Regions from separate parts of the Paenibacillus sp. PK1-4R genome, predicted to be linked through region 3. Evidence: predicted binding sites of a transcription regulator. Region 3 holds the regulator's gene; each other region holds the start of a gene.

Region 1 (10,407 bases), 2.9 Mb from region 3:
CGCTTAGAACATGACTTGGTTTACTTGAACTACATGCTGAACCAGATGAAAGTGCAATGAAGCTGGATAATTTTTTTAGCAGTAGCTCATTATTTACACCGATAAATTGAAGGCTAATTAATCCTGGAATTTTATCTTGTGTGTCGCTATTGAAAGTAATCTTGTTACCTAAATTTGTCTTAAGAATATCGACAAGATAATTTTCCAACTGAGTTAGACGCTGAACATTTTCCTCTAGCTTCTGTGATGCAAGCTCAGCAGCCTTGCCCAATCCAACAATATTGTGTACAGCGAGAGTTCCACTCCGATAATTGTTTTCCTGTCCTCCTCCGTGAAGGAGGGGGGTTAGGCGAGTGAAAATCTCTTTCGATTGTTTCCGTATGATGGCGGCTCCGATGCCTTTGGGGCCGCCTATTTTATGTGCTGACATCGAAAGGAAACGAATTCCTTTGTGTTTCCGCAAATCAACGGGTACTTTTCCGATAATTTGAGTTGCATCAGTATGAAAGAATAACCCGTTGGCTGCGTATAATTTGGAAAGTTCACCAATAGGATTCAGTGAGCCAATCTCATTATTTCCCCACATAAATGAAGTGAGCAGAGGTTGGATCTGGGTAACTGCTTCTGTGACATTTTCAATAATTACTCTTGCAAAAGAATCGACATCAAGGAATTTCGTACTGAAACCACGATCACCCAAGAATTGAACTGTTTCGAGAACAGATGGATGCTCGGCAGCAGAAGTCAACAAATAATTGGATGCGTTCTGTCTATGACCGTAGTAGTCAGCAACGCCTTTAATAATCATATTATTGCTCTCGGTAGCTCCACTTGTAAATACAACCTCGTCTGGATCACATCCTAATAGTTGAGCGACTTGTTGGCGAGCTTTAGCTACAGCTTTTTTAGCATTCTCTGCCAGAGAATAAAACTTACTGGATGGATTACCGTACTCCTCCTGAAGATAGGGAAGCATTACTTCTAAAACTTCAGGATGGATTTTGGTTGTGGCGCTATTATCCAGATACAACATTGGGATCACTACTTTCGTTAAGATAACAAATTACGAATGAATTTTTCGTAATTTCCTGCGCTTTTATACTCTGAAGCCAAAGTGCGTATGCCGCGTTCCAGATGAGCGTTAAAATAAGAAGGGAAGAATTCTTCATCTGTTAATTCGCGACCAGCGGCTTGTGTAACCATTGCACGAAAGGAGTAATCAAACTCTCCTGTAACTGTGCTCCGATTCAATACAAGACCATCTGTAAAATCTTTTGTAATAGGTACAATTGGATTACTTGAGTCATTATTTCTCAGAGATAGAGCAACTGCATACCGGATCAAAATGTTGGGAGTAATACCGGTTGAGGCATGAAGTTGTGTTAGCGTCTCTTTAGCATATTTGGATGTTTTTAATGTAAAGTTCATGAATTTTGTCCCGCCTCTCTAATGATATCAAAGTAGCGGTCTTTTACTATTACTGCGCTTTCTTGTGAGGCATCATATTCTAGCGTGTAACAACGAGCCGTAATCTCTTCAATCACATGAAATTGTTCTGACGTGATTTCAGAATCCGTTGTGAACATAAGGACTTGTTCTCCACAACGCGGGATGAAATGTTGAATAAGGGACTTTTTGTGGTCCTGGTCAAGTCTTCCCATGAGGGTATCGAATACAAACGGCAGTTTCCAACCTGAAACTCTAAACATAGCTAGTATTACTGTTAACATCAGCATTTCTTTTTCGCCAGCAGAAAGACGTTCTTTTGAAATTTCTTGGTTCATCAAGTTATATAGCTTTAATTCGAAAGTCGTGTGATCAATATGAATTTGTTTTATGAAATCTTTCTTACGGAAGAGTACGTCAATCATACGCACAGTTTCATTAGCAACGTCATCAAGTTTTTTACGCCATTGGCGTTCTCTAAAACGTTGACTAACTTTTAGTAATTTCTCAGTCATTTCATATGACTTTTCAGATTTATGATATTCTCGAATCTTGTCTTCTACTTTTTCTTTTTGCAGTATTTTAGCATGCAAGCTTTCAGACAGGGCTTGAATTTCTAACTCAATTTGTTCCATCATCATATTGTGTTGCTCAGCTTGTTTTGTTTTCTGTTCAATTCGTTCCAGAAGTTCCTTGAATTCACTGGCTTGATCATTCGTTTCTAATTGGGTTCTTAATTCTTGAGATTCTTTTAACAAGATAGCATTTTCATCGAAACGGCTAACATATTCGGTTACATTTAGTGCTTGAATTTGTTTATTCAAATTATGAATCTCGCTACGCTGCTCAAACGATGCACGATGAATTAATTTGGTTTGATCGGGTTTTATTAAATTCAGTAGACCTTCAAATACAGATGTCACTTCACGTTCATCTATCTCTTTGCTTGACCCAAGTACATTATTAAGAAGAGAAGCTAGCTTTTCTTCTACTAGTGAGTTTGCAACATAATCGTATGACTCAAATTGCTTTTCTCCATTTAACTGATGATATACTAGTCTGAGTTGTTTCCTCGCTATAAAGAAGGGAAGAAGAGATGAGACGAAATGCCGTACATGTTCTGAATTCGTTTTGCGTTTGTTCTCAATGATGTTTATTCTAGAAACAATTTCTTGTCTTTTTTCCTGAAGTAGGCCACCGTGAATTTCGAAATCCTTTTTATCTTGTTTAATAGCATCATTCAGATTGCTTATCTCTTCTTCATGCAGCACTGTAAGCTGTTGTTTTTCGTCGATTGTTGCTTTGAGTTGATCAATTTCAATCTCGAGTTGTTCATACTGAGCAACTTCTTCTGCTGCACTGGCATTTTGCTGAGCATATTGTATTCGGTAAGTGTTCAGATCCTTTTCCAAATTTACGAATAGATCCAGATTAAATAGGATTTTACCTGACTCTTTCAAGTACTCTGGAATTTTTTCTTCAGAAACAATACGTGAAATATCCTCACCATCAAAAAGGCAAAGTTCAAATAATTTTGGAGGCATTTCTTCACGTAATCGACTCTGGAAATCAGAAGTTTGTTGAGCAGATAAGAATTGATTATCACGTTTAACTGCAAAACTCTCACGAATACGATCATTTTTTATTCGCCAGCTTCTTACTAATGAATATTCATGTAATTCAAAATCCTCAGTGGAACTGTAATCAAGAGTAATCTGAAATGCGTCAGTCACATTCTCATTAATTGCTTTACGATTCAGTAATGTTCTAATTTTACGATAATAGGGTTCATTCTCAGTAACAAAACCATATGCCATGGAGCCAAATAAAACGATTCTTAAGGATTCTAGTATTGTCGTTTTACCAGCACCATTTTTCCCACCAAGTAGTATTACGTTACGGTTAGTCGTTGTACGAAAATCAAATTTATTGAGCTCTCCATGGTAAGCACCTATGTTTCGGAGAGCCAGTTTTTGAATGTGCATTGATTATTAATCCACCTTTATAAATGTAAGAAATCTTGTCTGAGTGTTTTATCAAATGCCTGGAATAGTCCTCTTCTTACTTTTACACCGGAGTATTCTTTCTCAACAGATATTAATTCTTTAAGAAGATTAAGGTTGACTCCTTCTTCTTGACAGAGAGATTCTAGATCGGTAACTTGGTCTTCTTTGAATACAGGACGATCATTTTGATGCCAATCGTAAACTATACCTGTTTCTTCTTCGACGATCAGAGGAAGTCGATCTTCCCACTGTAGGTCGTCATTCCAATATTTCCGAATCGCTTTAAGCTCTTCAAATGTGATTAATTCAACGTTAGGGTCATGCATTTGGCGAATTTCTTCTTGAGTTTGTAATAATTTTCGAAGAATTTCTTCCCGAGCTTTCATTGTGAAAGGACCGACGCCAAAACGTTTAGGAAGAGCATCAGGATTCTCATCATCAACGATCAAAATATCCAATTCCTCCACAGATGCAAGGTTAATTTTATTTTCTTCAATATAATGCTTCATTTCAGATTTGAAGATTCTAGGGTAACTCAAATCATCAGGATCTATGCCGCCTAAATTTGTTGTCAGATAGACTTCGCCATTCATACGATGTTTTTGTCTTTTCGTACGATCTTCACGTATTTGAACAAGGAAATTTCTAAAATCATATAATGGACGCAACCAATCTACACCGTTATTAATAAATCCGCTTAACGCCTTATCTTCATTAACAACTGTACATGTCCAACACCCAAAACGACTGTTTCCACAAGAACCTGCACTTTCTTTTATCTCTTTGTCTACCACGAGAGGGCATTCACTACTTGAATCTTGATAGAGTTGAAGCAGTTCATTATTATCATCGCCCCATGGTGACTCATACTGCAATAAAAATTCCCACACATCATCAAGAGTGTAGGAGCGAATCGGAGCAAAAACAAATGCGTTTCGAAGTGTAGAGTGGCGCATTAAATTTGAACCTTCTATAGTATGAGACTGCATTACTCCTGCTCTTGTAGAACTTTCGGAATCTCGAACTCCTAGTAACATAACCACTTCACCAAACTGATCCACTTTATCAAGAATGAAGCGGTTAGCAGGCTCGATTTTCAAACGATCCGTACACCATCTGAACTTTTGACGAGGAGTAGGATAACCTTTTCCAATAATAGAGGCCCAAAAGGTTTGCTCAACTTTTGGACGTACCTTGTGTGTTTCAATAGGCAAACCTACAGCGAGTGCTTTATTTTGTATGCGTCCAAGAGTTCGCGTGATTTTGTCTATAATTAAAGGAGTTTCTACTTGAGTATCTGATGAAATGACGTACACTTTTTTCTTCAGAAGAGAAGGCTCTAGCTCGGATAAGGCTTGAAAGACTAGCTGTACAACTGCCGTTGAGTCTTTTCCCCCACTGAAACCTACGACCCAAGGCTTCTCATCTGCTAAATAGACTTCTTTGACTAGTTCTTTGGCTTCAACGAATTTGCTTCCAGTATTAAATATATTAAACATCAGTAGATGTACCTTCTTTTATTTTATTTTCAATTTTCTGCTCGGCTTCTGTTAAGGGGAGCCCTAGTTTAAATTTTATGAGATTTGCAGTCAATTGAATGGTCTCATTTGTCTTGTTAATACGTCCGGTTTGTCCATAAGCACGGCCTAACCAATCCGCTTTATTATCGCGACTCCAGTCGATTTTGGATAGTTCTTTTACGTACAATTCCCATTGATCTGCATGATAACGATAAAGATATTGGCCAACTATACCAATAGCTTCGAGGAATACACCATGCGCTACAACCGAACCAATACGAAGATCTCTTGGCGAGGTTCGCTTATTGAGTACATCTTGCCATTCCAATATAGAAACACAAAGTAGAGCCCAGAACTCAGACACAAATTTTTTCTCGGGTTCTGAGATTAACTCACCTTTGCGCTTACCTAACAGTTTACAGATCGTATTGAAAATGTGATTCAGAGCAAACAATTTAGGAGAATTTTTGGACAAAGACACTTTCTCACGATCCGTATATCGCTCCAATAAAGGAATTTCATTAATTAAACTTTTAGTGATCAAAGATAGTTGATCACGGTGATCGTATAGAATTCCGATTGAAGATGTGGTATTCACTGCATGACGATTCAAATCCGAAAACATTTGCTGAGAGCGCAGAAGTCCAAGGTCATGAAAGAATACTACGGATATCGTTTCGTCACCAAGTTCAGGCGAAATTTTGAGAGCTTCTTCAATAGCTGCACGTCTATGTTGACCGTCATTAATGAGAAATTGAGCATCTAAAGAAATATTCAAATAACCAAGATCTTTAAACTCTTCTGATTGTGGCTGGAAAATTAGCTCGCCGTTTACTGATGCAGTTAACGAAGAGAAAATATAATCTTTAGGATTCTCAAGAATATAATTCGTAATATCCGGAATTCTTGATTTATTCATTAAACGTTGTGCACGGTGGTCGGCCGGAATTTCCTCCTCATCAAAAAGAAATATCCTAGGTATTAATTTCAATGGGCACATTACTGTATAAAAATCTCTTCCAGCTTGAATCCCGCGAATCGCTGGAAAACTATAACTGAAGTTCATAGGCATCCCCCTGTTTTACGTACGTAATAACGTAGAATGTATATTGATTTTATCGTAAGACGAACAAATGTTCAATGTCTAAATTACATAATAAAGTAAATATAGTACGTAATTACGTGAATAAAAGATGAAGGAATAATGAAAATAACGAGGTAACATTCCGGTCGTGTACGATCGGCGTGCTCCTCGTTATTTTAGTTTTTATCATAAGTATCGAAGATCTCAGTAATTATATTAAGCACCATTAAAATGTGCTTAGGTTCATGGGTTCTTAATAGAGAAATGATCTTAGTAATATTGGAATCATCTTGCGAGAGATCTTCACGCTCCTTAACGTATGTAAACAGTTCATATACCCCGACATCTAAAGCGGCAGCAATCTTTTCAAGATTTTTTAAAGATATATTTCGTTCTGCTCGTTCAATAAAACCAATGTAACTTGGATTAAAACCCGCATTTTCAGCTAATGCTTCTTGAGACAGATCTCTAGATTTTCTTAGATCTCTTATTCTCGCGCCCACTAATTCTAAAAGTTCGGACATATGAACACCTCTCTTTAATTAGAAGTGTAGAGAAAGAATCATCGTTAATTAACCAATAGATAATAAGTAATTTGTATTTAAAACTACTATGTAGTAATATTTTGTTTGTATCTTGCCCAAAAGTAAAAAAAACATGCAAAGTATTCGAATGTTATGTGGATTCTAAACTAATAATTTGAGGAGTTGATCAACTTGTATCACGCTTACTCCTACAAGAATCGGCAGAATAATGAATTTGTAAATGGTATAGATGATAAATTATCAGACGTCAAAAAAGATGTATTTGAATATCAACGGCTTTCCCAATATCACATCAAGCTTGCTGCAATTATGCGTGATCATAATCAATTCAAGGCTTGTTTGATTCTCTGTGACTGGGCTCTAGCCTCTATGATTAAAGCGTTGTATATCCATAGTTATCATTCAATGCATCCACCGAAGGAACTCACTATGAACGTAATCTTGCCTCTAGTTCATACAGACGCTGAACCGGGATTGGATATCGCTTTGTTCATCGGTACGATGCAACATATGTCATCCTTAGCGGATTGTCCATATGATCAACCTTTAGAACTGAATAACATCGAAAGACTTTTTCGACGAACGGAAGATATAGTGAGAGAGTTAACCGCACGATTGGTGAATGATTCAACAGAGTAGATTTTTTTTTTTTTAAAACTATTTTTATAAACCTTAGGGTTAAACGATCATGACAACGGAGAAGGACTGCTGATCGTCGGTTCGTCTAACTTTTCGTTCACGGCTCTGAAGACGGGGTATGAATGGAATCTGGCGATGAATGCGGAGGCGGAGCCGTATACGTTTCAGTCAGCTTTGGACAAGTTCATGCAGAGTTTCTACCACGAGACAACATTGCCGGTGAACCCGGATTCGATTGAACTGTATGAGGAAGAGTACCGAAAGTATCACCAGAAGAATCCGGAGATGATCCAGCGCATCACGGAGATGGAAGAAGCGGAGTTTGGCACAGGTCTACCTGAGGACAAAGAAGAAGAAACCGCCGAGCTGTCGCTTGCCCTGATCCAGCCGCGTTTGGCACAGTTGGATGCGCTTGAAGCACTCCATGGCACGATGGAGGAGCAGTACGACAAAGCGATGGTCGTCATGGCGACCGGGCTTGGAAAAACGTATCTGGCGGGTTTCTTCGCCCAGCAGTTCAAGAGAGTGCTGTTTGTGGCTCATCGGGAAGAGATTTTGTTCCAAGCGAAGAAGTCTTTTCAGCGGATCATGACGGAGCGCAGTCATGGGATATATAACGGACAGCATAAGGATGGGGCGGCGGATTGTGTGTATGCTTCAATCTTTACGCTGAGTATGCAAAAGCACCGGGATGGGTTTGCGGTGGATGCATTTGATCTGATCGTGGTGGATGAGTTCCATCATGCGGCGGCGAAGACGTACATGTTGGTGATTGAGCATTTTCAACCGAAGTTCCTTCTGGGCATCACGGCTACCCCGGATCGGCTAGATGGCAAGGATGTGTATGCGCTCTGTGACGGGAATGTGGCTTACCAGATGCATTTTATCGAAGCGATCCGGCGAGGGTGGCTGGCGCCATTTCAATATTACGGAGTATCCGATGACATCGATTATTCGAAACTCCGGTGGATCGGGACAAAGTATGATGAAGAACAGCTCATGGCTGTTCAGTTGCAAGAGGAGCATGTGGAGACGATCTATGCGGCCTGGCTGCGGCACAAGCAGACGAGAACGATTGGCTTTTGCTCGTCGATCCGGCAGGCGGACTATTTGGCTGCGTATTTTCGCAGTCAGGGCGTGAAGGTGCTCAGTCTGCATTCGCGCACATCGGAGATGTCGCGGGAGGAAGCCATTCGCCAGCTTGATGCGGGTGAGCTGGAGGTTGTGTTGACGGTGGATCTATTCAATGAAGGAACGGATATACCGCGTGTAGACACGCTTCTCTTTGTGCGTCCAACGGAGTCACTCACCGTGTTCACCCAGCAGGTAGGGCGCGGCCTACGGCTGGCGGAAGGCAAATCACATTGTGTCATCATCGACCTGATCGGGAACTACCGAAATGCGGATGTGAAACTGAGTCTGCTGGATGTGCGTGGGGAGCTGGAAGGAACCGCGAAAGATCGGGATTCGGCTGTGCCGGAAGTTCCGGCTAACTGTGGAATTCATCTGGAGACGAAGGTGGTGAACCTGCTTCAGGAGCTAAGCCGCAAACGGCTGCCCCGTCGTGAGAAGTTGCATCAGGATTTTCTGGATGTGAAACGAGAGTTGGGGCGTATTCCGACGTATCTGGAGCTGCATCTGATGGGACGTTCGAAGAGTATCGGGTACCGGAACGAATTTGGCTCCTATGTTGGATTTCTCTATTGGGCGGAGCTGCTGTCCCCGGCTGAGGGAGAGGTGTACGTTCGGCATGAGGCGTGGCTGCGTGATGTGGAGAAGACACTCATGAACAAAAGCTACAAAATGATCGTGCTGCTGTACATGCTGGAGCGAGGCGATGCGCACTGGATGGACCCGATCACACCGGGGGAGATGGCAAGGTTTTTCCATACGTACCTGACGGAGAAGGAGTACCGGAAACGGAAGGACTTTTCGGACAAAGGCAAACTTGCGATCTGGGAGTGGAATGAGAAGACGGCAACACGGATTGAAAAACTGATAATCGACATGCCAATGTCTATGTGGAGCGGGGCGAAGGGTAGTATGACCCGTTTCGAGGATGGCATGTTCTCGCTGAATGTAAAAGTGCAGGATACGGAGGAGAAGGCGCTACTGTATCGTTGGACGAAGGAGATTTGTCAGTATCGTTTGCATGCGTATTTTGAGCGGGGGACGGGGAAGTAGAGAAGAAGTTCTTATACAGTCAGTCAAACTGAAATTTTACTTGGCAAATAAAAAATTACCAAGAAGAAAAAGCAAAAAGCGTACCACTATTCCAATGGTACGCTTTTTACTTACTTGAAATTAACTTCTTGTAGTTCACTTATATTATTCGAATAGGGGAACTGTCTAATAATTGTAGAAAGACCGAACAACAAATATATCAACTTAAAAAAGATTAGATATTATTAATATTATAAGAGGGTTTTATTATAATTTATTGAATAATATATAATATATGGAAGTGGTATCGTCATAAGGAGGTGAACTATTTAGACCTATTTTTTATTAAAAAGTAGATTGTGCCAGAAACTAGTCCAGCTAAGATAAGAAGGCTAACAACGAGAATAAGTATATTATTCCACACAATATGCATTGTCGAAACCCCTTTCATAATAATTTTTAGGAGGTATTTAAAGTGAAGAAGATCAGTATGTTATTGACATTATTCTTGGTTTCAATATCCATTTCCGTTCTTTTTACTAATTCAGCCCACGCAAGTACAGGTGAGGAAGATACATCCTTAAAAATACAAAATATACTAGATAAGTATGAAGTGAACGAACCATTTTCTGACGAAGATACACAATATTTAAAAGAAAACTCAGCTTTAAACAATAATATAACATATATTCAAAATAAAGGGGACGTATCAGTCTTTTCGGTCTCAAAGAAATTTTTCACAGGTAACAATAAAACATTAGCTTTAACTGGTTATGTAGAATACGATAACGGATTCGGTAAAAATAGCTGGAATTTCTATATGGACGCATGGGACACAGCTGGCATAAAAAGAAACATCCGAGCAGAAGTTAAAATTGATTGTGTGGGTATTGTAAATTTTGAAACTGGAGCAATAGGTAAAATCTATAACAATACAGTAAGCCAGACATCATCTGGCAAAGTGGATTTCCTTACCTTAAATAAGTCTGATTCATTCACAGGCC
Region 2 (10,407 bases), 400 kb from region 3:
CGGCTTTTTTATTTTTACAAACATTGTTTCGTTCAAAATCCATTCAATGAAATTTGTTCATATATGATGAACTGGAGTATGATGGGGGAAGGCGATGCTGATAATTACCATATAATCAATGCCAAGTATAGAGTAATTTTATGTAGGTCTAAAGCTTTTGGACCCGGCTATACAACACCATACTTCCTTGAAGGGGGACATCTGTTTTGGATGAGCAGTTTCTAGATTTATTGGCCGAGAAATATGATACCGAAGAAAAAATTATAACAGAGATCATCAACCTTGAAGCGATCTCCAATCTCCCGAAGGGAACCGAGCATTTTGTCAGTGATTTGCATGGGGAGTTCCAGGCTTTTCAGCATGTACTAAGAAACGGTTCGGGTACCGTCAAAGAGAAAATCAAAGAATTATTCCGGAAGGTTTGGACGGATCAAGAAATCAATGATTTTGCGGCGTTGGTTTATTACCCGGAAGAAAAAATACAGCTGGTTATAGGGGAAATGAGCAATAAACAGGCTTTGAACCAGTGGTATAGACTAACAATTGAACACATGCTTAAGCTTATTTCTTATGCCTCTTCCAAGTATACACGCTCAAAATTGCGTAAAGCTCTGCCGGAGCAATATGTATATATTGTAGAAGAGCTTTTATACAAGACGGATTCGACCAACAATAAGGATCCTTATTACGAGGAAATATATCGGCAAATTATATCCTTGGGCCAGGCGGACAATCTCATTATCGGCCTTGCTTATACGACACAGCGCCTGGTGGTTGACCATCTTCATGTGGTTGGAGATATCTATGACCGGGGGCCGTACCCCGATAAAATTATGGATACGCTGATCAACTACCATTCTGTAGACATACAGTGGGGGAACCATGATGTCCTCTGGATCGGAGCCTACGCAGGTTCTCTGGTTTGCCTTGCGAATATTATTCGGATCTGCGCCAGATACGATAATCTGGACATCATTGAAGATGTATACGGAATCAATCTGCGCCCACTGCTAAACCTGGCGGAGAAATATTATGAAGACAATCCGTCCTTCAGACCTAAGTTACAGGCTGGCCATCATGTATCGGAGCAGGAAATTCTGCAGATCACCAAAATTCACCAAGCCATTGCCATGATTCAGTTTAAACTTGAAATCCCGATTATCAAGAGACGCCCATACTTTAATATGTCTGAAAGACTTTTGCTGGAGCAGATTGATTACGACAAAAATGAAATCAACATCTGCGGTAAAACGTACCTGCTGGAAAACACCTGTTTCGCAACCATAAATCCACAGAAGCCTGAACAATTGCTGGAGGAAGAACGCCAGGTGATGGAAAAGCTGCTGTTTTCCGTTCAGCATTCCGAAAAGATGGCCAGACATATGAATTTTCTCATGAAAAAGGGTAGTCTTTATTTAAAATACAACGGGAATTTGTTAATCCACGGCTGTATTCCTTTGGATGAAGAAGGAAATATGGAAGAAATGCAGATTGAAGACAAGACATATGCGGGCCGTCAATTGCTTGATGTTTTTGAAGATTATTTACGTTACGCCTTTGCGCATCCGGAAGAGACAGAAGATCTGGCGACGGATATGGTATGGTACATCTGGACAGGGGAATGTTCCTCGCTCTTTGGAAAGAGAGAAATGACCACTTTTGAACGGTATTTTATCCAAGATAAAGAAGCACATAAGGAGAGAAAGAACCCTTACTACCATTTACGTGAAAATGAAGAGATCACTCGAAAAATTTTGCAGGAGTTTGATTTGAATCCAGATCATGGACATGTCATTAACGGTCATACGCCAGTCAAAGAAAGTCGTGGAGAGAGCCCTGTTAAAGCAAATGGAAAAATGATCGTGATTGACGGCGGTTTTTCCAAAGCCTATCAGTCCACAACGGGCATTGCCGGATATACCTTGCTGTACAATTCTTTTGGCATGCAGCTCGTCGCCCATCAGAAATTTAATTCAAAAGAAGATGTGTTATGTAACGGAACAGACGTGTTATCTCTAAAAAGATTGGTGGACAAAGAACTGGAGCGGAAGCTGGTGAGGGAAACCAATGTCGGGGAGAAGCTGCTGCGGAAAATCTCAAACTTGAAGGATCTATTAGAATATCGCTACATGAAATGAAACGATTGCTAAAAGTACACACCCGGATCAACCGTTTGAGTGCAATTTGACGTAGACGCTCGTATTGGGCAGGGAAGTAATAATACCCTGTCTGTGCGAGCCTTTCTTTTGTAACAGTACGATGTAACAACAAACTTTATGACTTACAGTTGAACTAACCGAGGATTTTCAATTGGTGGAGGAGGAAGATATGGGCTACAATTCACGGAAGGAAGCAGTATTTGAGGCGAAACGGGTCCGTAACTGTACCATAGCGGCAGGTCGTCGTCATACCGTTGCTCTTAGATCTGACGGAACAGTAATAGCTGTGGGTGATAATAAATACGGTCAATGTAAGGTAAGCGATTGGTGCCATATCGTCGCAGTTGCGGCTGGTAATGTTCATATGGCTACGAACACCGGTAATGCACATACAGTTGGTCTTAAATCCGATGGTACTGTAACAGCTATCGGTTGGAATACGCATGACCAATGCAATGTAAGCGAATGGCGCGATATAGTAACCGTTTCGGCAGGTTGGTGCCGTACTGTTGGGGTTAAATCAGATGGCACCGTGGTTGCGGTGGGGCGAAATAATGAAGGGGAATGCAACGTGAGCAGCTGGCATGATATTGTATCGGTCACGACGGGTGACTGGCATACAGTTGGTCTAAAAATAGACGGAACGGTAACAGCCGTTGGTAACAATAAGTATAACCAATGTAGCGTAAACGACTGGGGCGACATATTGGTTGTTTCGGCGGGGTATCTTCATACTGTTGGGCTTAGATCGGATGGCACGGTAGTGGCTGTGGGTAGAAATAATGGAGGGGAATGCGACGTAAGCGGTTGGCGCGATATTGTAGCAGTTGCAGCTGGGAGTTATCATACCGTTGGTCTTAAGTCTGACGGGACGATGGTTGCTGTGGGTTCGAATAAACATCACCAATGTGATGTAAGTGGCTGGCACGAAATTCGAGCTGTTTCGGCGGGGTGTGCCCATACGATTGGACTGAAATCGGATGGTACGATGGTTACTGTGGGGGATAATGGTTATGGACAATGTGATGTAAGCGGATGGAGTAGCATCCAACAATAAAATACTAAGAAAGCAGCAGCTGATGTCGGCTGCTTTTATTATTTGTCGCGGGACAAGAACATGGTCCAATTGAAGTCGCTAATTTAGCGGCTTTTTGTGCATTGGCTTTTGAATAGCACCCTTAATTACATATTCAAGTATTTTCGCATTTAAGTCAGGAGAATGAAAACTGTGTTTACAGGTGGGAGTTCAAATGATGGAGAAGCTGGTGTGACTTAGTATGATTTGAATCCATCACTTCGTCGTAGCCTAAATATAAATATTTACCTCTTGCATAAAGAACATGTGTTCGGTTTATAATATATACAAACATACGTTCTTAAAAGTACAGGAGTGATTTCAGTGTTGGCTAAGCAGCGAACCATTATGCTCATCGATATGCAGTCGTTTTATGCTTCAGTCGAAAAGGCAAAAATGCCTCAATACAAAAATAGACCACTCGCCGTCGCTGGCGATCCAGCAAGACGTTCTGGCATTATCCTTGCTGCTTGTCCACTAGCCAAAGCGAAGGGGGTATCTACCGCGGAACCACTCTGGCAGTCTCTTCAGAAGTGCCCTGAACTGATCATTGTGAGACCACACATGCAAGAATACATCGAAGTATCCACTCAAATCATGTCCATTATTGAGGAGTTCACCGATCTGGTTGAACCGTACAGTATAGACGAATTATTCGCTGATTTTACAGGATCAATGCATCTATTCGGTAATGATCCAGTCGATTTGGCCAAGCAAATTCAAGACAAGATCTATAATGAAACAGGCGTTTATGCAAGAGCTGGTATTGGCGAAAACAAAATCATTAGTAAATTGTGCTGCGATATGATCGCTAAAAAAGCAGAGGGGGGCATTTTCCACTTAAAGAAAGAGGAATTACACCTCCACATTGGAGAAAAGCCCATCCGCGATATGTGGGGGATAGGCTCCAGAATGGAAAAACATCTGTGGAAGATGGGCATCCGAACCATTAGAGACCTGGCGAATACGCCTCTTTCCAAACTAAGAAGTAAGTGGGGGGTTAATGGAGAAGTCATCTGGAGAGTCGCAAATGGAATCGACAATTCACCGGTAACCGTAAACACGCACAGTACACAAAAGGATATCGGAAACGGAATGACCCTGCCAAGAGATTTCATAGAGGCTTGGGAGATCGAAGTAGTTATCCTCGATATCTGTACAGAAGTGTGCAGAAGAGCTCGTAAAAAGGGACTAATGGGGAGTGTCGTTTCCGTGAGTGTATCTGGAGCGGATTTCGACCACCCAACTGGTTTTAACAGACAGGTGAAACTGTCTGATCCAACAAACATAACCGTTGATGTGTGCAAAATAGCCAAAAGCATATTTCATCAGCACTGGGATGGGCAACCTGTACGCCGTGTAGGTGTATCCCTTTCTCAATTATCCAACGCGGATACATATCAACTATCTTTTTTTAATGATCAAGAGCAGAAACGGGCCATTGATCAGGTGATGGACGACATTAAGGATCGTTTTGGCGACATTGCCATTCTACGTGCGAGCTCGATTACGGCTGCGGGTCAAGCGATCGATCGAGCATCTAAAATTGGGGGGCATTACAAATGAGCAAAAAACTGGAGGCCAATGGATTATGGGAATCGAGCCGAATGATGCTTCCACAACATAAAGAACGAATTATACAGCATCGAACTCAAATTCATTATCAAACGAAACCACTGATCCATGAAGATGAGTGGGAGATTATTACTCAGAATATAGATGTGTCGCTCAATTATACATTGCAAGCCACCTTTGAAATATTTACTGAGTCAGGCAATCGCTATATACACGGGATCGTCACTTCAGTCAGTACCTTTGGAAAGAAAATCAAAATTGAAATGGAGAATGGATTTGAATGGGTCGATTTTGATCAATTGGTCGCTGTGAAACTTGAAGAAGGAGGCGTGTAAAGTGCGACAGACTTTCGAGGAACTTTCACTCGTGAAGAGAGTGGTAGAGCTCCCTTATCTTTTAGGTGCTCTGGAGGTAGATAAGCATAAAATATACGCTTCAAACTTCAAAATGAAATCTGTGTATGTTGACTACCTGGACGGTACCCAAAAGAAAATTGCTTTAGAAATGTACAAATCAAAACAAACGCTAAAGGAACATCATATTAAAATCATAGATGAAGTGAGATCTGAGCTGAGTTTAACGGTAGATTATTCGGTGAGAGGTTACATTCATAAAATGACATTATTATGGAGCAAAGTGAAAGTGGATGTAACCTTAATGCTTACTGAACATATGAACGTTGATATTACTGATTTGCTCAAATGAACATAGAAAATAAGATGTACCTGCGAACAAGCCGCGATGTATATCAAGAAGAATAATCGTCATAATAAGGAAATGTTGCTGTAAGAAGGGAGGTAAGGGTAGTGGATGATCAATCTGCCATGAACACAAAAGAGGAAAATATCACCAAAAGTTTGAACGAATCCTTGGGTAGAATTGAAGAAATCTTTACGAATACTCCCGACTTAATCATCCGAAAGTTAAGCATAAAACAGACCGGAGAACTAGCCGCTATAATCTATATGGAAGAATTGACAGATAAAGCGTCACTTAATCAAAATGTTCTTGCTCCGCTTCAACTAGAAACCGGAAATCCTTCCGGAGATTTCATTACAACAGTGGGTTATGTAAAACCTCACTCCAAGTGGGAAGAGCTCAGACTTTCCATTATACTCGGCTACAGCGTGTTATTTATTGAAGGAAGAAGTACTGCATACGCATTAGATACAAAAGGATTTCCGCAACGCGCTGTTGAGGATCCTCAGCAGGAGCCCTCACTGAAAGGGGCTCATCAAGGATTTATAGAGACAGGTTCTCAAAATATAGCCATGATCCGTCGTTATATTGCGGACAAAGAGTTAAAGGTGAAGCGGTATATTGTTGGGCAGCGGGGACAAACGCCAGTATCTTTGCTTTATTTGGAAGATGTGATCCAGCCGGACATCATTAAAGCACTGGAAGAACGGATTCAATCCATTGATGTGGATGCCATCATTAACACCGGAGAATTGGCTGAATTTATTGAGGACCAACCACTTGCGTTGCTTCCCCAAATGATTACGACAGAAAGACCGGATACGGCAGCTTCTCAAATACTGCAAGGCCGTTGTGTCGTTGTAGTCGATGGTTCGCCAAGTGTTCTGGTTGCGCCAGCTACGTTCATGTCTTTTTTTCAGACAGTTGATGATTACAGTTCCAGATGGTCCATTTCGTCATTCCTCAGAATATTGCGCATCTTTGCCTTTTTCATTGCTATTTTTTTGCCTGGAATTTTTATAGCCGTCATTTCGTTTCATTTTGAGATTATACCTTTGAAGCTTCTATTAACGCTTGGTGAGTCACGGGGGCAAGTTCCGTTCCCGCCATTTGTAGAGGCGATTATTATGGAAATAACACTTGAGATGTTAAGGGAAGCGGGAGTTCGCCTTCCAGCTCCAGTAGGACAAACGGTAGGAATCGTTGGCGGTATTGTCATTGGTCAGGCAGTTGTGGAGGCAGGGTTGATCAGCAATGTAATGGTTATCGTAGTGGCTTTTACAGCTATTTCATCTTTTATTATTCCCAATCAAGACATGATGGCAGCTGTACGCATCATGCGGTTCATGATGATGATACTAGCTACCTGGTTCGGGTTTGTTGGACTGGTGGTGGGCATGATGAGCTTCATCGGTCGACTAATAACATTAAACTCGCTCGGTGCCTCCTATAGCACACCTATAGCTCCATTTAGGGCCATGGATTGGAAGGATACCTTACTGCGGGTACCGTTGTGGATGATGAACAACCGCCCCGCAAGCACGAATTCACGCCAGTCAAAAAGACAGGGTAAAAGCAGAGGATGGAAGGAGAATAAATAGAACATGAAGTCATTACGCCCGGTAACGATGCTTCAATTCATTCTTATTATTTCTTCTTTCCAAATCAGCGTTGCTTTTTTGTCTATTCCCAGAGAGCTGGCGAGGCATGCGGGAACAGATGGCTGGATGGTCATTTTCTTAGGCTGGGGGCTGGCAACGTTAGCCTCCATAGCGATCGTCAAGTTGATGAAATATAGTCCAAACAGTTCAATACTCGATTTGATTCAGCGTTTTATCGGCGTATGGGCAGCAAAATTAGCTGCTTTAATATTTATGTCCTATTATTTGCTTCTGGCGTATGACGGTTATATGATTGCTTCACTTGTCATTAAATTATGGTTATTGCCAAGTACGTATATTTATATTCTAGTCCTGCTGCTGCTCATCCCCACATTTCAGATTGCGCAGCATGGCTTTCAGGCCATCGGGCGATACAGCGAAATAGTCACCATACTCTCCATATGGATTCCGTTCATTTATGTGTCTACGTTAAGTCGTGCCCATTGGCTCTATTTATTGCCCATCTTTAAAGAGGGATGGTTCCCCGTTCTTTCATCCATCCAATTTATGATCTATCCGATGCTCGGCATCGGCCTGGTTTTGTTCATCTATCCCCAACTAGTAAACAAAAAAAGAGCATTGCCTGCCATGATCATCTCGAACACGCTCACTTGCATCGTTTACTTGGGAATCACCCTGATTTGTTACGTGTACTTTAGTCCTGATGAGATCGGGGAGTATAATGACCCCGTGATTAGCATTATGAAGTCCATTGAATTTCAGTTTATTGAGCGCGTAGAAGTGGTATTTATCGCATTTTATCTGTTCGTTTTCTCTTGCATATGGATTCCCTCCATGTATCTTGTCTCGAGGTGCTCCGCGTCGCTGGTAGGAAAAGGTCAGGAAAGATACCATCTTGCAGTGTGGTGTATTGTCATTGAGATTAGCTTTTTCCTCTATCGGCCCAGCTTTATCGAATCTGCCCAAGTAAACTACGCACTCAATTACATTGGATTTATGATGGAGTTTGTTCTGCCTGCAGGCGTTCTTCTGTATGTAACAATCCGCAAAAAGATGGGAGGGGGGCAACGCACATGAGATGGGTCGGGAAATTCATTATCTCGGGTGTGTCCTGTATTTTATTGGCTGCGCTCGCTGGTTGCGCCAATGACAAAACCAATTTGGAAGACGCAACGGTTCCTTTGGCTCTTGGATTGGATGTCAAAGATAAAAAGCTCCATTATTATATATCTGCCCCTGTATTCAGTAAAGACATTCAAAAGAAAAGCCGCGAAGGAGGAGGGATAGCAGAAGGTTTAAGACAGTCGAGAAATCACCAGGATGCCCAATTTCCCGGTTCGCTTGCGGGACGTAATTTTCAAGTCATCATTGTAGGGAAACAATTGCTTCAATATAAGGATTGGTTTAAAGTACTTGATGTCATGTTCCGCGATCCTCGCAATACGATTACCGACCGCATCATTGCTTTTGACGGTCCTATGGCGGATATTTTCAATTTTCAAGCCAAAGATCAACCGCCGTTACCTTTATTTATAAAAGCGATTGTCGATTCAGGAAGCAAAAGTTCAGCTACGGTAAAAACAACCGCGCAGGAGCTACATAGACAATTGTATGATCGAGCGATGACGCCTTCCATCTCGGAAATCAAGATTGAAAATAATAAAATCATGTTAAAAGGAACAACTCTTTTATCCCGAAAAGGGGAGTACAAAACTTCCCTGACCTATCAGGAGACATCACTTCTTCACATTTTGAAAAATGAAGCTGAACCAGGGGTCAGTCTCACTTTTCCTGTTGATGATTTACAACAATCACTGCCATTTAACATCGACAAAGTGAGTTTTTCTTTAGGTGACATATCGGTAAAAACGAAATCCTCTCATGAAAATGGAAGATTTCAATTCAACATTAAAGTGAAGTCGATCGTCAGCATAACTGAAAAGTTTCTTGAATTTGAGCTTTTGGGGAATTCCGAGGAAATGGCAAATAAATTAAGCAAGGAAATGAAAAAAAGCATGGAGGCGCTTATTAAAAAGTGCCAAAATTATAATATCGATCCTTTCGGGTATGGGTTTTATGCCAGGGCATATCAGTATCCCTTATACAAGGAAGCACAGGCCGACTGGGGGAAAGAACTATCCCGAGCACATTTTGATGTGGAAGTTGATCTTCGAATCGGCGCCACTGGAGCAGTAGAATAATCGAGTTGAAACGGTTGTTTTGTTGTTAACACCCAATAGTTACATTCTGGTTCCTATCTAATAAAAATGTGCCTACTTTTCAAGTAGCATGAGAAATTTTAAGATAAAACTCAAGAGGAGAAGTGATCGCCAAGATGATAGATTGAAAAGTAATTGAGGGGATGGTAGCGTCATGCCAATTGAAATTAAAGACATTGTGTCTAAGAAAATATTAAGTGAAGTAAAAGGTTATCTAGATATTGGTTTTACTCATTCACTAAATCCCTATACGGGTTGTGCATTTGCTTGCGAATACTGTTACGTCAGAGAAATGCCTATTCAAAAGTTTAAGGATATCCCTTGGGGATCGTGGGTGGATGTCAAGAAAAATGCAGCAGAAAACTATCTAAAGGAAGTCTCTCTTCTAAGACGTAAAAATAAACCCATAAGTATATTCATGTCATCAGCCACAGATCCTTATCAACCTGTAGAGCAGAGGGCAAGCATTACAAGAAGCCTCTTGGAAGAAATGGATAAAAACCCACCAGATTCACTTCAAATTCAAACTAGAAGCCCGCTGGTTGCCAGAGACCTTGATATACTACTGAAATTAAAGGAAAAATGTAGAATTATGGTTTCCATGACAATCGAGACAGATCGCGAAGACGTGAAACGAATTTTTTCGCCCTATGCTCCTGGAATAAATTTAAGAGTTAAAGCCTTGAAAAAGATAAATGATGCAGGGATACATACACAAGTATCTATCTCCCCTGTGCTACCTTTTTCACCTAATTTCGCTAACATGTTACAAGGCATAACTGATCGAATTTGGATTGATACGCTACTGATTGGTGATGGTCAAATGGGAATGAGATCTGAGCGGTTAGGGATGCCACAATTATTTGATGTGAACGGCTGGGACAGATGGTACGAGAAAAGTATTCATCTGAAAGTCGAAAAATATTTTAAGGCGAGGTTTCCATCTGAAATAATTCATGTATCCAAAAACAGCGCATATCCATTTTGATTTTAACTAGCCATTCATTTTATGAGGATCGTGCCCATTTTTCTTCATGCAATAGAAATATTGCAACTGG
Region 3 (10,407 bases):
TACATTTGTTTTATCGCTGAGAAAGTAACTATAACAATTCTACCCTATTTCAGAGAATTTGACCATACTTTAGTTTTATAGTTCATGTCCTTAGTTCGAGACCAGAACTTGTACCTTGTACCAAGTGTCGGAATAGAGATGTGTCTAATCATTGTGCGTTTAACTGAAAATATCATTTAGTATCCTAGCGCATGAGAAGTTACATATTATTATATAGCAACTGAAACGCTGAGATAGGGAATCAGATATTAAAAAAACGAAATATAGTACTGAAAATAGCTGTTGAGCAAAGGGGATTATACTGGTTAAAGCTATCATCATAAATATTATTTAAAAACTTTAAGGTATATAAGAGAAATTTTACCAAATTTATGTTATAATATTTTTGAGTTGGAAATACAATACTTGATTCTGTGAACAAGAGGTGAGAGCAACTATGAAAAATAGAAACATAACAGGTATTGTATTGGCTATAATCTATTGCATTGTTCTTTACTTTATTTTAACAGATTCTCCGCCTGGTGAAGCTCCAAATAATCCGTTCTGGGTTTATTTGTTTATTCCAATTGGGGCTATTGTGATTACATCTTTGTTTGATTACGTAATCAAATTCGATTTTTTTAGAAAAAAGAAAGATTAGAATTGAATGGAGGACTAAAATGATACAAACAATGAAAATTGCTAAAACATTTTTAGCCGGAGTCATGCTTTCTACATCTATCTCAATTCCAGCATTCGCTCAAGATCAGGCAAATTCTTTACCAGCACTTCAAGTGGAAAATAGCCTTTTAGAACTAGTCGAAAGTACAACCGATAATTCCATCACTTTTAAAGACGGTTCTACATTAATTCAATATGACAGCTATTATATTGCAACAGATTTAAATGGTAAAGATGAGTTAAAAATTACAAAAGTTGATGAGACTAAAGTAAAGTATGAAAATCTTCAAACTGGCGAAGTGAATTATGCTACAAACGAAATAAAACCTATTCACGAAGATCTCAGTTTCTCGCCACAAGCATTAGCAGACGGTTATGTATATAAAGGCAAAGTAGAAAATTCCACAGAGATAATATATGCAACTGCTTCTGCAATAGCAGGTATACTTGCTTCCTTTATAGGAGGACCTGTAGGTGGTAGAATAGCGGGCATACTTGTAAGCATCGGTGGTTATTATCTTTCTAAGGATGCACCCAGAGCCTATTGGGTAACAAAAACATATACTAGAGATGTTAAGCATAGTGATTTTAATGCGACTTTATTCATCAGGAAAGACCATCATTATTACAAATATCATGATTATACCGGTTTTATTGATACCGCTTCGACAATCCAGACTTGCCAACCTTTTGGTTGTGGTCCAGTGAACGAATATTAAATCTATTTATGTCGGATAGAAAATATCCCATTAAAGTCGCTATTATAGCGGCTTTTTTGTTTTATTCGTACAAGTTCATTTTTCGATTACCGATTAGATAAATATTTAACTACTTAGCAGAAACTAAATAAATTGATAGAGTGGTCTTACGAAAAAGCAAAGCTCAACCGATAAAGCAATTGATGCTTTAATCCGTTGGCAAAACATTAAAGGAGTAACAAGCAGGTTTCTAACTGGCGTAGGTGGTGTTGTCACTCTTCCAGTAGCTAAACCAGCTGATTAATGTACGTGCAAATACGAGTGATAGCTGCCATTGCTCACATGCGTGGTTATAATCCAAAAGATGATGAAGTTAAGACGTTGGTTTTTTCGTGTCTTACCAGACAAGCTGCTACAGATATTTTGAAGGCTGGTATAAAACCGGGCAGTATACCTGTAAAGAATGCGATTAAAAAGATTCCAAACGTAGCAATTAAGACTATAAATCAAGTTTGGTGAAAAAGGTATTATGTTTTCTTTCCAATTAAGTGTAGCCCAGCGGAATTAGACTTAAAAATAGTTTTAAGATAACGGACAGGATAGTGTAATTATTACGCGAATTATCCTAGGGAGTTGCATAAAGAAGGAAAAACCTATCTAGATAAACAAAAAAACTTCTTAGTGAGACTGGTGGAAAGTGTGCAAACCCGGGATGTTTAAGAATAGAGCCTGTTGATTACCATCAAATCAAGGTATGGGCAATTCATAAAAAACACGAAACTAGGCACATGATTGCGTGGAAAACTTAAAATAACTGATGATGAGTTATATAGATGGAAGCAGATAAAAGGGTCACCAAAGAAGCCTATGTTTGTCTGTAACCATGGCTTACTTTTAACATGATGTATTCGTTCACCGATATATAATCGTAAAGCTCTCTTTTCATTAATGAAAGGGGAGTTTTTTATATGTGGTAACTAAACATTTCTATTTTGAAGAAATGTATCAATTCATGTTAGTAACAGCGCAAAAACCATTGTCATTATCTAGTAACCCATTAAAGAGAAACTGAAATTAGAATGCTTTCTTACAGTGCATTAAACTGTCTGAAACAAAAGATTTAAATCAAACTTCCTTAGAAATTCTGATAGCCACGAAATAGAAAGGAATACTAACATTCACTCTTTTAAAATTCAAACCATCATTCCAATATATACAAATGGATGTTTCATTTGTATGTTGAAAGTTTCATATAGAAGAGGTATACTTTAATTAAATTTTGAGCAATTTAATTTTAAATAATTAATTGGAGATGTTAATATGGATCAAGCAAAACAACTAGTGACAGAACAACGTACATTTTTTTATACAGGACAAACTAAAAATATCGAGTATCGAATTAATGCGCTTCAACAGCTTAGAAAAGGAATTGAAAAGTATCAGCAACGGATTCAAGATGCACTTCGGGCAGATTTGAACAAATCTGAGGCGGAAGCTTACGGTTCCGAGATTCGCATTGTTCTGGGTGAACTGGATTTTGCATTAGAACATCTGCAGGAATGGGCTGCACCCAAACAAGTTCCAACCAATTCGGCTATGCCGGATGGGGTGAGTACCATTTACCCTGAACCATACGGAGTGGCGCTTATTATTGCACCTTGGAACTATCCTTTCCAATTGGCCTTCGGTCCACTGATTGGAGCAATTGCAGCCGGTAACTGTGCAGTTATCAAGCCTTCTGAATTAACACCAGCCGTATCTCGTCTGACGTATGATCTGATTCAGGAGATCTTCCCTCAGGAGTATATCGCAGTTATGGAAGGGGAAGTCGAGGCCAGCACAGCATTGTTGAAAGAGAAGTTTGATTATATTTTCTTCACAGGAAGCACGGGTGTTGGTCGCATTGTGATGAAGGCAGCTGCGGAGCACCTGACTCCTGTAACTCTTGAGTTGGGCGGTAAAAGTCCTGCTATTGTCCATAGCGATGCAGATCTGAAGCTGGTGGCCCAGCGTATTGTTCGTGGTAAGTTCCTGAATGCAGGCCAAACTTGCGTTGCTCCGGATTATTTGCTTGTACATGAACAAGTTCATGATGAATTGATCAATCTGATTGGTGCAGAGATCAAAGATAAATTTGGAGATGATGTGTTACAGAACACTGATTTCCCGCATATTGTCAATGCTCGTAACTTTGATCGGTTATCGAAATTCCTCACAGATGGCAAAACGCTGATAGGTGGACGATCTGTACGTGAGCAGTTGCTGATTGAGCCGACTGTACTTGGAGATGTGAACTGGGAATCAGCTGTCATGCAAGAAGAGATCTTCGGTCCGATTCTTCCTGTATTTACGTACAGTGACTTGAACCCTATGCTGGATGAGATTGTTCGTCGGCCAAAACCATTGGCGTTATATCTCTTCACACAGGATGAGCAACTGCAGGATCAGGTTCTGAATCAAGTATCCTTCGGTGGGGGATGTATTAATGACACACTTTCTCATATGACTTCACACTATCTCCCGTTTGGTGGTGTAGGGGAGAGCGGTATGGGCTCATATCACGGGCAACAGAGCTTTGATGTGTTCTCGCATCACAAGAGTGTTCTGAAACGCAGTGAATAATTAGCAGTTAAAACAATATAAAAATAAAAAAAAGAGGTTGTCCTGTTCATCAGGGCAACCTCTTTTCGTATTTCATTGCATCTAGTTTTGTTACTCGAGTTAAATATTAATGAATATCTCGGAAAAGGCCAATGACTTTACCCAGAATACTAACGTGTTTCAAACGTAAAGGTTCGAAGGTCGCATTCTCCGGTTGAAGGCGAATATGATCTTTCTCTTTATAGAACGTTTTCACTGTAGCTTCATCGTCTTCAGTCATTGCAACGACGATATCACCGTTATCAGCAGTTTGCTGCTGACGGACAATAACGTAATCTCCGTTAACGATTCCAGCTTCCACCATACTATCTCCCACTACTGAAAGCATAAACACTTTCTGTTCGCCTACATAATGTGTAGGAAGAGGGAAGTAGTCTTCAATGTTCTCGGTTGCAGTGATTGGAACCCCGGCTGTAACCTTACCAACGACAGGAATACGTGCAACGCTATGAGCAAATTGATGAGAATGCTCAGATTCTTCCTGGCTCAAAAGCTCAATGGCTCTTGGCTTGGTAGGGTCGCGTCGGATCAAACCTTTTTTCTCCAAACGATCCAAATGTCCATGTACTGTTGAGCTGGAAGCAAGTCCAACAGCTTCACCAATTTCCCGTACGGAAGGAGGATACCCCTTCAACCGGACTTCATTTCGTATAAACTCCAGAATAGCCTGCTGCCTGCTGGATATCTTCGACATACCGTATCAACCCCATTTTAGTAACGTTTGGGAAAATTATAACATAGAACCTCCGTTCGTACAAACATAAGTTCTAAATAAAATGGCATTAAATCAGTGTTTTTTAACTTTTAGAACCGAATTTGTCCAAAAGGCAGAGCATAATACTGCAAATGCTCTGCAAAAGAACTTTAATTAAGGTATTTCTCCTTCAAAAAAGAAGCGAACAATTGTTCTAAAAATCTATTGAACAAAACAAGTGTTCGTGTTATATTGATTTCAAGAGATAGGAACAAACGTTTGGAGGCGGGTATTTAATGAGATATTCTACTTATCAAAGCATTTATGAACCAATGAATTCGGAACTGGTGAAGTCTAACATAGGGAACTACAAGAAGGTTTTAGCACGTTTCAAGATTTCTTCATGGATGTTAAAGGTAGCCATTACTTCTTTGATTATATTTATTGGATGCAGCACTGTTTTAACTGTATTTGCTGGCAATGAGAATGATGTTCTGCCTGGAGGAAAGATAGCCGTTTCACAAGGGGAAACATTATGGAGTATTTCTTTGGAACATAAACCTACGAATATGGATACACGTATTTATATAGAAGCAATTAAGAAAGTGAATCAACTTCATACAACTTCCATCCAAGTGGGACAAGTACTAGCTCTACCGCAATTTGCAGAATAAAATGCACATCAATGAGTGTTAACGCGTGTCAGCTTGACAAGCTGCCTTTATAATGGCAAAGTTAATATGACTTTGTATTTTTGGAGGGGACAAGCTTGGATATAGATAGTCTGGTAGCACGCATTAACGAATTGGCTCGTAAGCAAAAGTCCACTGGATTGTCGGAGGAAGAACTTGCTGAACGTGCCGAGCTAAGAGAGATTTATTTGAGTAATATTCGCAGCAATTTCAGACAACAACTGGATACCATTGAGATTGTTGATGATGAGAATGACAAAGGCCACCAAGGCAAACTCAAACACTAACGAAACCTAATGATATCATTATGATATTTAGGTTTCTTCCTGTTATTTTGAGTGTGCAATTTATAGGGGGAAATGTTGGTTTGCAATTATGTAAGCCGATACAAAGACACATAAGGGGGATTCTCATGTCGCGTTCGTTCGAGAGAACGGTTAAGAAAAATTCCAAGCAGTTAAATCAGCAACGCAAAAAAAGTGGTCAACCAATCACAGGTACACCAGGTGAAGAAGTCTTTAAGGGACGCAGCTTGTTGTTCCCAATATTTTTGATTGGTCTCGCCTTTTTGTATCTGTTTATGAGCACATTCCTTGTGCAAGCTCCAATGACAACTTGGGACTGGGTGACCATGCTGCTTTACGTATTTTTGGCAGTCATCTTCATGCTTCGCCGTCCATACATCAAGATTAGCAGTAATCGGATTATCACGACGAAGGGTAATCGTGAACGTTCAATCGGGGTTGACGATATTGTCAAATTCAGAATTGAACCAGGTACAGTTGTTATCGAACATAACAGTCGCGGGAAAAGATGGGTGTTTACCAAGTTATTGAACCGTTACGATACAGATGCGATTGCCGAACGATTGTTGAAGTTTGCAAAAGCACACCAGATCACCGTGGAAACCGTCGAAAAGTAATTATTGCATAAAGGGGTAGATGATCGGAATGGCGTTAAAAGCGATTTTGTTCGACCTAGATGATACTTTATTATGGGATGAGCGTAGTGTTCGAGAAGCTTTTCATGAGACTTGTCTAATCGCAGCGCAAAAGACTGGGGTTAAACCAGAAGAACTTGAAGAAGCTGTTCGTAATGAGGCACGTGGACTGTATGAATCATATGAAACCTTTCCTTTTACTAAAATGATTGGAATCAATCCGTTTGAAGGCCTATGGGCTAACTTTACTGGTGGGGATCAACCTGAGTTCCGTCAGTTGGAACAGCTTGCTCCAGTTTACCGTAAAGAATCCTGGCGTCGTGGCTTGTTGAAGTTGGGTATAGATCGGGAAGATCTTGCTGAACAACTGGCCGCACAGTTTGGAGTAGAACGGAGATCCAGACCACATGTATACGAAGAAACGATGGATACCTTGCGTCAGTTACAAGGAAAGTACAAACTGTTGTTGTTAACAAACGGTTGTCCTGCTTTGCAACAAGAGAAGTTGGATGGTGTACCTGAATTGACTCCTTTCTTTGATGAGATTATTATCTCGGGTAACTTCGGAAAAGGAAAACCAGATCCGTCGATATTTGAACATGCTTTGAATAAACTGGGTGTTAAACCCGAAGAGAGCATGATGGTTGGAGACAAGTTAACGACTGATATTCGTGGTGCTTTATCATCTGGCATCCAATCCGTATGGATTAACCGTGAGCATAAGACCAACAATGAAACGTATGCGCCAGACCATGAAATAACGCATTTATCGGAATTAAATCAGCTTATTGCTAATTTCTAAGCAGATCAGCTATAACATCTTTCCTCAGCACCCTGAAACATTGGAAGCTTCTATGAACGATGCTGTCGTTCTTGAAGTTACCAATGTTTTTTTATTTGAGCTTGTTGACTAAATTACCTTGTTAAAAGAGATCTCCATTTTTTTTACTAAAAGTTATTGAAATTAGGGGGAAGCTGGATTAGAATATAACTAACATACTAGTATGACTAGTATTTAGATTGTCCTAAAGCAATTTCTTTTTGACTTACTTCATTAAAATGGAAGCAGGGAGTTATTGCTAATTATTTTCTATTGATTGTAAGCGCTTAATATTTTGAAAAAGCTTATTTCGATTTGGAGATCACACCACTTAGTAAGTGCTAATTAATGATGTGAAGCACCTTGGATTGTGTGATTCTACATAATACATCAAATTGATATCGCTTACATTTGGCATTTATCTATTTCGTAGTGGGGGTGAAGTTGAAGGATTGGTTGTCTTCTACAAGAGGAGAAACGATGGGAGTTGTACATGAATTACTCTTACTTATCAAGTCCTGGATCGGAGTGAAAACACATGGAGTCGGAAACCGCTAAAACAACGTTAACCATGACATCTTTACGTAAAGAGAGCAGATTACGAACGGCAGCAACTTTGTTCCGCAAAGACTGGCAGCTGTATTCACTATTAATCCTTCCCATCATTTATCTCCTTATTTTCAAATATGGACCGATGATTGGTAATGTGATTGCGTTCAGACGTTTTGTTCCCGGGGGAAGTATATTTGGAGAAACGTGGGTCGGATTAAGGTACTTTAAAATGTTTATTGAGGACCCTACCTTCTGGAGAGTATTCGGTAATACGCTGATGTTAGGCGGACTTGCGTTACTCTTTACATTCCCGGTTCCAATCATTTTTGCCTTGATGCTTAACGAAGTGAAGAGTAAACGATTCAAAAAGTTTGTACAGACCGCGTCATATCTGCCTCATTTTCTGTCCATCGTTATCGTTGCGGGTATGATCCTGCAGCTGACAGCAGTGAATGGTTCCATTAATGGGCTGGTGGCTTTCTTTACCGGAGACAATATTCCTTTTATGCAGCGGGCTGAATGGTTCAGAACAATCTATATCACTTCTGAGGTATGGCAGGGTATGGGTTGGGGAGCGATTCTGTATCTGGCTGCACTGACAACCATTGATGATTCTTTGTATGAAGCTGCGCGTATCGATGGTGCCAATCGGTGGAAGCAAACGATTCATGTAACAATACCAGGGATCTTGCCAACGATTGTGACGTTATTGATTTTGAACATGGGAAATTTCCTGGCTGTTGGATTTGAAAAAATCTTACTCTTGTACAACCCGTTGATCTACGAGACATCTGATGTGATCTCCACTTACCTTTATCGGGTCGGATTGGAATCCAGTAACTTCAGTTATGCTACCGCAATTGGCTTGTTCGAATCGCTGATCGGTCTGATTCTGGTGTTCTCCGTAAATGCCATCTCACGCAGACTGACACAAAGAAGCTTATGGTAAAGGAGGAGCATCATGCAGGAATCCAGATCTTACAAGGTATTTAAAGTATTCAATGTCATCTTTCTGCTGTTCGTGGTATTCATAACACTCTATCCATTCTTAAATGTCGTGGCACAATCCTTCAGTAGTGAGTCCTATATTAATTCCGGTAAGGTTAGTTTGTTCCCAAGAGGATTCAATGTGGAGACATACAAGACCATCTCGCGTGACAGCATGTTCTGGACCAATTATAAAAATACGATTATCTACACTGTAGTAGGTACGTTAATCTCCATGTTCATGACGACTATTTTCGCATATGCTCTGTCCAAAAAGAGGTTGATGGGTCGCAAGTTTCTGACGATGTTCGCCGTATTCACGATGTTCTTCAGTGGTGGATTGATTCCAAACTATGTCTTGATTAATTCCCTTGGGTTCAACAACACCATGTGGGCACTTGTTGTTCCTGGCGCAATTAGCATATACAACATGCTGATCATGAAGTCATTTTTTGAAAATATGCCTGAAGAACTGGAGGAAGCTGCCTCCATAGACGGTTTGAACACCTACGGGATCTTGTTACGCATTATTTTGCCGCTTAGTAAAGCAGTTATGGCAACCATGGTGTTGTTCTACGCAGTAGGTCATTGGAATTCCTGGTTCCCAGCCTTTCTGTATTTGGACAAAAAAGAACTGTTCCCGGTCACCATTTATTTGCGCAATATGATTGCAGGAGCGACAAGCGGGGCATCTGCCGGTGCAACCTCAGCTGATAACCTGACACAGATTGCTGCCAATATTAAGTCAGTAACGATGGTATTAACCATCTTGCCGATACTCACCATCTATCCATTTGTCCAAAGATACTTTGTAACCGGTATCATGTTAGGGTCTGTTAAACAGTAATGCGCAGCAGCTATATAAATTGAACTAAAGATGATTTACACGGAACACTCCGATGACAGAATAACCTTTCAATCGCTGTTATCCCCAGATTTTTTCGATTCCCTTTTTAAAAGGGAAAATCCGGTGATAGCATATGCTTCCGATGAAGCTTTCTTTCAGAAAGCTTTAAGGCGAGCGCTTCGCTTTTTCAGGTTTTTTCTGTCCTCTCCGTTTTGTGTAAATGAATAGTTCAATTTATATAGAAGTTTCACATGATTACTTTTAGAGATTGATTAAAAAGTTTTAAGGCAAGGTCAACCTAAACCAAATTCAGGGGGATAACCTAAATGAATCAAAAGCCACGTAAGTTTGTTGGTAAAATGGTGTTGGCAACAATGATGACCGTTGTTCTGGCAGCATGTAGCAGCGGTACCGGAGCTGGAGGTGACGTCACAGAAGTTCAAACCAAGGCAGCGATGGAGACGTACAATGTAGGGGATACATTCAAGGCGACTGAGCCATTTAATCTCTCCATACTATATAGTGATCAACCTAGTTATCCATACAAAAAAGACTGGTTACTTTTTAATAAAATTACCGAACTGACGGGTGTTACGCTTGAGCCAACGATTGTACCCATGAGTGATTACCCTCAGAAGAGATCTCTGTTGATTAGCTCCGGTGATGCACCACTGGTTATTCCTAAAACGTACCCTGGTGAAGAGTCTGCATTTGTATCCTCCGGTGCGATTTTGCCAATTAGTGATTATATTGATTTGATGCCAAACTTCAAGGATAAAGTGGAAAAATGGGGTCTGGAAGATGAACTTGAAGGACTTCGACAGGAAGATGGAAAGTACTATGTACTCCCGGGTCT

The links. Region 3 encodes LexA, which represses DNA repair genes until DNA is damaged. Its sites were predicted from a motif close to CGAACATATGTTCG; they were not measured.
Region 1: the regulator LexA is predicted to act here: its motif matches at 6,099-6,112, upstream of dndB (DNA sulfur modification protein DndB).
Region 2: the regulator LexA is predicted to act here: its motif matches at 3,523-3,536, upstream of QNO02_RS15990 (DNA polymerase IV).

Annotation. Positions count from the first base shown of each region.
Region 1 is NZ_CP126535.1:1,175,646-1,186,052, forward strand. It holds gene QNO02_RS04850 (cysteine desulfurase family protein) at 1-1,033, opposite strand, end outside; gene QNO02_RS04855 (DndE family protein) at 1,051-1,428, opposite strand; gene dndD (DNA sulfur modification protein DndD) at 1,425-3,431, opposite strand; gene dndC (DNA phosphorothioation system sulfurtransferase DndC) at 3,449-4,951, opposite strand; gene dndB (DNA sulfur modification protein DndB) at 4,944-6,038, opposite strand; gene QNO02_RS04875 (helix-turn-helix domain-containing protein) at 6,233-6,580, opposite strand; gene QNO02_RS04880 (hypothetical protein) at 6,773-7,240, shown strand; gene QNO02_RS04885 (DEAD/DEAH box helicase) at 7,376-9,424, shown strand; gene QNO02_RS04890 (hypothetical protein) at 9,879-10,407, shown strand, end outside.
Region 2 is NZ_CP126535.1:3,690,810-3,701,216, forward strand. It holds gene QNO02_RS15980 (fructose-1,6-bisphosphatase) at 207-2,138, shown strand; gene QNO02_RS15985 (RCC1 domain-containing protein) at 2,329-3,216, shown strand; gene QNO02_RS15990 (DNA polymerase IV) at 3,583-4,800, shown strand; gene QNO02_RS15995 (YolD-like family protein) at 4,797-5,144, shown strand; gene QNO02_RS16000 (YhjD family protein) at 5,146-5,514, shown strand; gene QNO02_RS16005 (spore germination protein) at 5,634-7,109, shown strand; gene QNO02_RS16010 (GerAB/ArcD/ProY family transporter) at 7,113-8,207, shown strand; gene QNO02_RS16015 (Ger(x)C family spore germination protein) at 8,204-9,331, shown strand; gene QNO02_RS16020 (SPL family radical SAM protein) at 9,504-10,337, shown strand.
Region 3 is NZ_CP126535.1:4,093,521-4,103,927, reverse strand. It holds gene QNO02_RS17745 (adenosine deaminase) at 660-1,379, shown strand; gene QNO02_RS17740 (aldehyde dehydrogenase) at 2,679-3,980, shown strand; gene lexA (transcriptional repressor LexA) at 4,087-4,713, opposite strand; gene QNO02_RS17730 (LysM peptidoglycan-binding domain-containing protein) at 5,010-5,387, shown strand; gene QNO02_RS17725 (DUF896 domain-containing protein) at 5,483-5,692, shown strand; gene QNO02_RS17720 (hypothetical protein) at 5,818-6,327, shown strand; gene QNO02_RS17715 (HAD family hydrolase) at 6,356-7,147, shown strand; gene QNO02_RS17710 (ABC transporter permease) at 7,737-8,666, shown strand; gene QNO02_RS17705 (carbohydrate ABC transporter permease) at 8,679-9,551, shown strand; gene QNO02_RS17700 (ABC transporter substrate-binding protein) at 9,878-10,407, shown strand, end outside.